DNA from 3 places in the Salinithrix halophila genome. Region 2 is predicted to be linked to each of the others. Evidence: riboswitches for the same ligand, from Rfam matches in the RefSeq annotation. Region 2 holds a riboswitch; each other region holds the start of a gene.
What was found. Region 2 has a riboswitch for S-adenosylmethionine ahead of metH (methionine synthase). Riboswitches for the same ligand answer to the same signal wherever they lie in the genome.
Positions count from the first base shown of each region.

Region 1: it holds a riboswitch for S-adenosylmethionine, as region 2 does, so the genes downstream of both, ACFOUO_RS03025 (YezD family protein) here and metH (methionine synthase) in region 2, are expected to answer to the same signal.
Region 3: it holds a riboswitch for S-adenosylmethionine, as region 2 does, so the genes downstream of both, ACFOUO_RS11310 (methionine ABC transporter ATP-binding protein) here and metH (methionine synthase) in region 2, are expected to answer to the same signal.

Region 1 is NZ_JBHSAP010000007.1:171,357-173,620, forward strand. Features, by position in the region: gene ACFOUO_RS03015 (inorganic phosphate transporter) at 1-227, opposite strand, end outside; gene ACFOUO_RS03020 (phosphoadenylyl-sulfate reductase) at 246-968, opposite strand; gene ACFOUO_RS03025 (YezD family protein) at 1,065-1,181, opposite strand; SAM riboswitch class I at 1,287-1,401, opposite strand; gene ACFOUO_RS03030 (phosphatidylglycerophosphatase A family protein) at 1,557-2,096, opposite strand; gene ACFOUO_RS03035 (DNA polymerase III subunit alpha) at 2,153-2,264, opposite strand, start outside.
Region 2 is NZ_JBHSAP010000015.1:393,504-395,767, reverse strand. Features, by position in the region: gene metH (methionine synthase) at 1-1,286, opposite strand, end outside; SAM riboswitch class I at 1,358-1,469, opposite strand; partial or broken gene ACFOUO_RS12155 (DEAD/DEAH box helicase) at 1,785-2,264, shown strand, end outside.
Region 3 is NZ_JBHSAP010000015.1:217,371-219,634, reverse strand. Features, by position in the region: gene ACFOUO_RS11315 (methionine ABC transporter permease) at 1-409, opposite strand, end outside; gene ACFOUO_RS11310 (methionine ABC transporter ATP-binding protein) at 399-1,415, opposite strand; SAM riboswitch class I at 1,490-1,611, opposite strand; gene ACFOUO_RS11305 (sugar transferase) at 2,079-2,264, opposite strand, start outside.

The sequences.
Region 1 (2,264 bases), on a different contig from region 2:
GTCATGAGCGAGCCGGGAATAATTCCTGACCCGATCGTCTTCGCTACTTCTCCCCCGCCCAGGGCTGCTCCCAAAAAAACCCCCAAACCTGCCAAAGCCAAAGCGGCAAGACGCCTCTTGACGGCACCGGCACCGTAAGCTACACCCATCGAGGCCGCCGCTCCGCTCGCTCCGATGTTCATCGCGAAAAAGAAAGCTACCGCGTATCCAACATAAAGGATCGTCATGGTTTCCCCTTACCTTTGTCACGGATTAACATGGAGACCGCATTCCGTCTTTTGAATACCGGTCCACCTACCTGCCCGGGAATCCTCTCCCTCGGCCACCGGGCGTGTACATTTGTCGCAGCCGATGCTGGGATATCCGCGGTCGTGAAGGAGGTTGTAGGGAAGATCCTTCTCCCGGATGTAATCCCAAACATCCTCCCAGGTCCAATGAATGAGCGGGCATACCTTCACTGCCTGAAACCGTCTATCTTGATTAAGGAACTGGGTGAAACGCCTTGTGGGGGACTGATCCCGACGAAGGCCGGAAATCCATGCCGTCACCTGTGAAAGCGCCCGTTCCAGGGGAACAATCTTACGAATGTGACAACACAGATTGGGATTCCGTTCCCATAAGGCGTCTCCATGGCGGTTTGCCTGTTCTTCCAGGGTGAGATCCGGTTCCAGCATGTCAATACGCAAATCGGGATACCGCTTTTTCACCTGTTCAATCACGTCATATGTCTCTTTGAAGTGAAGATCCGTATCGAGAAAAACTACTTTGGCATTTGGTTTTACCCGGGATATCAGATCGATAAGGACCATCCCCTCCGCCCCAAAACTACAGGCGTAGACAAGGCCTTCTCCATAATGGTCAAAGGCCCACTTCAGAACACTCATGCTCCCTTTCAACGGGTCTCCGATAGGGAAAACAGGCTTTTTCTCCACGGTTTCCCAGGTCTCATACGTTAGTCGGGCACCCAAGTGGACCACCTCCTCCAGTTTGTTCAATATCCAAAAAGACGGCCTGAACCCAAGTGGGCCAGGCCGCCTCCAGTTTGTCTGGTCAGCGCCTTTATTTTATCGGATTCGAATTTTTTCGTTTTTTTCCAACTGGATTACTTTCCCGTCCTGAACCACCAACGTAATCGAACCGTATTGCATCGTGTCCAGCATGTGACGGATTTGCTCCGCTATGGTATCGAAACCGCTCGATTCCTTTTTTGCCACCGAACCGTCCCCTTTTCATAAAAAAAGTCTTTCCATTTTGGAAAGACTGGGTAGGCAATTATTCATCCTATCACCTTATCTTCCAAAATGGTTCCCATTTTGCTGGAGTTGGCACCTTGCAGCCTTGCAGGCCATGCAGGTTGCCGGGCTTCATAGGGCCAGATCCCTCCGCCTCTCTGGATAAGTGTTGCTATTTAGTTTAGTGCCTCACAGGCGGGAAGTCAACCCTTTTTCCCTAGTTTTTAGATCGGATTTACACATTTTAATCCGCCATCCGGAAACCCTGTCCCATTGATGGATACCAAAAGACCTCGGGAGCAACAGAATTCCCCGAGGTCTTTCCTATTCCTTTGATTCAATGGACTTCTCCACCGGCCCATCCTCATGGAGAGCAAGGTCGGCTCGGTATCGCTCCATGTCTGGTTTTTCATGGGCGATCCGCGCAGAAGCGGCGGCGGCGACACCGGCCACGAGATCGTCCAGGAAAACATGAATCCGACCACTGTGGTTGTTTAACCGACGGATAACGCCCAGTTTGGTTTTGTCCAGATAGCCAAAACTAGTCAGCCCGATGGTGCCGTAAACATTGGTAATGGAAAGGGCCAGAATTTCATCCAATCCGTAAAGGGGTTCGTCCACCTCCATCATCCGTTGCAAGGGTACGGGCAAACACTTCCTCTCCGCCAAACTATCCAAGGCGATTCCGGTTATGAGGGCATGTTGAACTTCCCGCTTTTTCAATACCTGTTCAACACTATCCCGACACTGTTTTTTCTCCAACTGTTTATGATAGGGACGTTGCAGTTCATAAGCGATGTCAGAGATATCCTCTAGGGTGACGCCCCGCTCGGAGAGGAGACGGACAACATGATTATAAAACAAGGGAACCCACCCTCTCCTTCGATCCGTCGTGATTCATCCTATGTAACCCGCTTGAATCAGGTGCGGGTGGTGGGAGACTCTTTCAATCGAAAAGAGTGCTTACCTAGGATATCCTCCACACGACTTTTGCATTCTTCCGACGGATGGATCCCGTACTTGGTTGCAGGA
Region 2 (2,264 bases):
GAGTACTTCAGGGATTGTTCAATCACTTCATGGTCGGTGGAATCGATCATCAAAGGCACCTTTACCTTGCGAACGGCAAAATCGAGGAATTTCACCATATCCTCGGCTTCGTCCCGATCCGGGTCGGCAAGGCAGACATCGATAACCTGGGCGCCCCCTTTTACCTGACGGCGGGCGATTTCCGATGCGTCCTCATACTTCCCTTCCTTGATCAGATCTCGAAATTTCTTCGACCCGATCACGTTGGTCCTCTCCCCGACCAGCACCGGTCGGTTGTCCGCCTCTAGGTAAAGGGGCTCAATCCCTGATACCGCGGTGAGCGGCTCGACGCTTCGCCGGCGAGGAGATTTCTCTGCCAATGCCTCTGACAGTGCTCGGATGTGTTCCGGAGTCGTCCCACAACAGCCGCCGGCCATATTCAGCCAACCCTGATCCGCAAATCCAGCCAGTTTTTGCGCCAGCCCCCGAGGGGTTTCATGGTAGTTGCCATCCTCATCAGGCAAGCCCGCGTTGGGATAACAACTAACCCCGCATTCGGCCATACCGGCCAATGTCCGGAGATGATCTCGCATAAATTCGGGGCCCGTAGCGCAGTTGAGTCCAACAGTAAGAGGTTTCAAATGCTGAATGGAGAGGTAAAAAGCCTCTACATTCTGCCCCGCCAGCATCGTCCCCATCGGTTCGATCGTTCCAGAGATCAGCAGAGGAAGATTTGTACTCGTTTGTTCAAAAGCCTGTCGGATCCCGATGCCAGCCGCCTTCACATTGAGCGTATCCTGGGAAGTCTCCAACAGGAGTGCATCGACTCCCCCCTCAATCAGTCCCACCGTCTGTTCCTGGTAGTTATCAATCAGCTCATCGAAGGTGGTCCCTCCGGTAACAGATAGGGTCTTGGTCGTTGGCCCCAGTGCACCGGCGGCGTAGCGGGGATGTTCCGGTGTGGAATACTTCCTCACGGCTTCCACAGCCAATTGTGCCGCCACCCGGTTGATCTCTAGCGCCTTCTCCTCAAGACCATACTCCGCCAAGACAAGGGCCGTGGCACCGAACGTATTGGTTTCAATGATGTCGGCCCCTGCCTCCAGATAATTTTCGTGGATGCGACGGATCACATCGGGGCGGGTCAGGTTGAGATTTTCGTTACAGCCGTCATATTCTTCCCCCCCGAAGTCTTCCGGGGAAAGGTTTGCTTCCTGTAATTGGGTCCCCATCGCCCCGTCCAGGATGAGGATTTTCTCTTCCAATCGCTGTACAAGCGGCTTCTTCTTTTCCAGTGTCTGAGCCATATCCACCATCCCTTTTGATAATCAAAAAACCTTTCATCTCTGTCGATGAAAGGTTGAGTGTACTGTACCCTCTCTCATCCGCCAGAGAATTTCTCTGCAGGAATTGGCACCACACCGCCGCGACTTCGCGGGGTAGGTTGCCGGGCTTCATCGGGCCAGTCCCTCCACCACTCTCGATAAGAGAATCCTATAATTTTGTTCGGTTATAAACCGCCAATTTTCTTAACTATAGGGAATTCCAACGCAATTGTCAACCGGCAGATACCTGGAGGAACTTTTACTGGATCTGTAGGTACACCCTCTTTTTCCAGAAAGCGGAATTAAACACATGGACCGAATACCTTTCCTGGAAAGAAAAGCACGAACCTTTTTTCAAAAAGAGCTTTCGCTATATCGGGGGACTGGTTATGATGGGATAGGTCAACAATAGGAATGACGTCTATTAAAGTCGAAAAATCATCCGTCCCCTTCATGGGGCGAAAAAAGGAGTTTAAGCGATTGATCACCTTTTATGAATTAGAATTGGATCACCAGGTCGTTCGGGCCATCAGCGACATGGGGTTTGAAGAGGCTACCCCGATCCAGGCCCAAGCTCTTCCCGTGGCGCTGAACGGAAAAGACTTGATTGGACAAGCTCAGACCGGGACTGGGAAAACAGCTGCTTTCGGTATCCCATTGGTGGAGAAAGCTGATACGGAACAAGACAAAGTCCAAGGAATCGTCATCACCCCGACGCGGGAACTGGCCGTTCAGGTGGCGGAGGAATTGAATAAGATTGGGCAATTCAAAGGGATTCGCACCCTGCCTGTTTACGGTGGCCAAGACATCAACCGACAGATCCGTTCCTTGAAGAAACGGCCTCATATCATTGTTGGAACACCGGGGCGTTTCTTGGATCACCTTCGCCGTCGGACCATTCGCATGGATCATGTGAAACTAGCAGTGCTGGATGAAGCGGACGAGATGCTCAACATGGGT
Region 3 (2,264 bases), 180 kb from region 2:
TAAGTACGACACTGAACCGGGTGGCCCCCATCGCCCGAGCGGCCTCCACTACTCCCTTGGGCACTTCCCGGAGGGCTGTCTCCACCATCCGCGCGTAAAAGGGCGCCGCTCCAGCGATCAGGGGAATAGTGGCTGCCGTTGGTCCCAGGGTCGTACCCACCAGAAATTGCGCTACGGGGAAAAGAACGAGGACGAGGACGATAAAGGGAACCGCCCGGAATAGATTGACGACGGAAGCCACGATTTTTTGTAAGCCCTGTTGCTCCCAGATCTGGCCCCGATCCGTGATAACCAACAGGATTCCCAGCGGAATCCCAAAAAGAGCAGTGAAGAAGGTGGAAATCCCAACCATGTATACCGTCTCCCTCGTTGCTTGCCAGATGAGGTTCCAATCCACTTCATGAAACACCGACAGCCACCTCCGCTTCCGCTCCCAACGATCTCAATACCGTAACAATCCTATCGGCAGTCTCCCGATCTCCCTCCACACGGAGGGTCCAAGGTGTGGAAGGGTCAATGCCGCCGGCGAGGACATGGATTTGAAGTTGCCTTCGGTCGGCCTCCTTTCGGAGTTCCTCCCAAACATCTGATAATCCAGGGAAACGGCATTGCACCACGATACATGCAGAGGAATCCCTACCCTTGTCCTCAAAAGGAGTACTTTGTTCTTTTAATAAAGTTTGTCGGACAAACTGACGAGTAACCGGATGAGAAGGATTCCTGAAAATCTCCGACACTTCTCCCACCTCAATCATTCGACCGTCATCCATAACCCCCATCCGTCCACAAATCGCCTGAACCACACTCATTTCGTGGGTAATCAACAAAGTTGTGATCCCCGTATCCCGGTTGATTTCCTTTAAAAGTTGCAAAATGGAGCCCGTTGTTTCAGGATCCAGAGCAGACGTCGCTTCATCGCACAACAATACCTTGGGGTCGTTGGCCAAGGCGCGTGCGATGCCCACCCGTTGTTTCTGACCCCCAGAGAGCTGGGAGGGGTAGGCTTTGGCCCGGTCACTTAGTCCCACCCGCTCCAACAAATGATTAACCTTCTGGCGAATTTCTTCTTTCGAACGGCCCGCAACTTCCAGAGGGAATGCGACATTATCCCAAACGGTACGAGACCAGAGAAGGTTAAAATGTTGAAAAATCATCCCGATTTTGGTGCGTGCCTGACGAAGTTCCCTCTCTTTCAGTCGGGTAATTGACCAACCGTCCACCCAGACCTCACCGGAGTCAGGAGTTTCAAGGCCATTGACCAACCGTAAGAGTGTACTCTTACCAGCTCCGCTGCGTCCGATGATCCCGAAGATTTCCCCTTCATTCACTTCCAGGTTCACATCCTTCAAAGCAACGACAGGGATCGAACCGGACCGGGACGGATAAGTTTTTTGGATTTCTTTCAATTGAAGCATGTCCTTTCCACCGCCTTACCATAAAAAAATCCTTTCCGCCAGAAGCAGAAAGGATTTAAAAGTCGCCATCCTTTCTCTCATCTGCCAGAACGCACTTAAACGTCCTGCAGGAATTGGCACCTTTACCGCAAAACCTTGCTGTGCGGTCGGTTGCCGGGCTTCATCGGGCCAGTCCCTCCACCTCTCTGGATAAGAGAACATCATACATTCCGTATTTAAATGTCCGAGAACGATATTAGCATGCCGGATACCCAACGTCAATGGGGTAAAATTATCCATTAGATAACCAAGAAAATTTTCCACTGTTGTTTTTCAACGACCTTTCCCGGACATTACATTTCCTTTACAAATGGTTAACAGCCCACTATTCACCGGCAGTTTGCCGTATAATAATAATCACTAAGAGGTATCGGAGGTGCCCTGGATGAACTACACGGTTGTGGGAAAAACCTTCTGGTTGGGCATTTTCAACGCAGCTTTCATAAGCGTTCCTCTCTGGTTGCTTTTTTATCTGTCCCTGCGCTGGCTGGTTTCTTAATAGGAGACAGATGGAAAGGATACCTCTCGTTTGACCTGTGATTATAAGAGCGTACTAACGCCTCAAGAATATCGATAAAAAGGGTTGCCGGAATCACGGCAACCCTTTTACATGCTGTTTCGCTTTTAACGGGCTCCACTTCCTGAAAGGACCACCCATACAGTTCGATAAAGAATCTTCATGTCCAGGATCAAGGACTGCCGTTGGATATAATACATGTCCATGGAGAATTTCTCTTCTGGCGTGGCGTCATATCCACCGTTCACCTGCGCCCAGCCCGTTAATCCTGGTTTCACCATCAAACGCTGTTT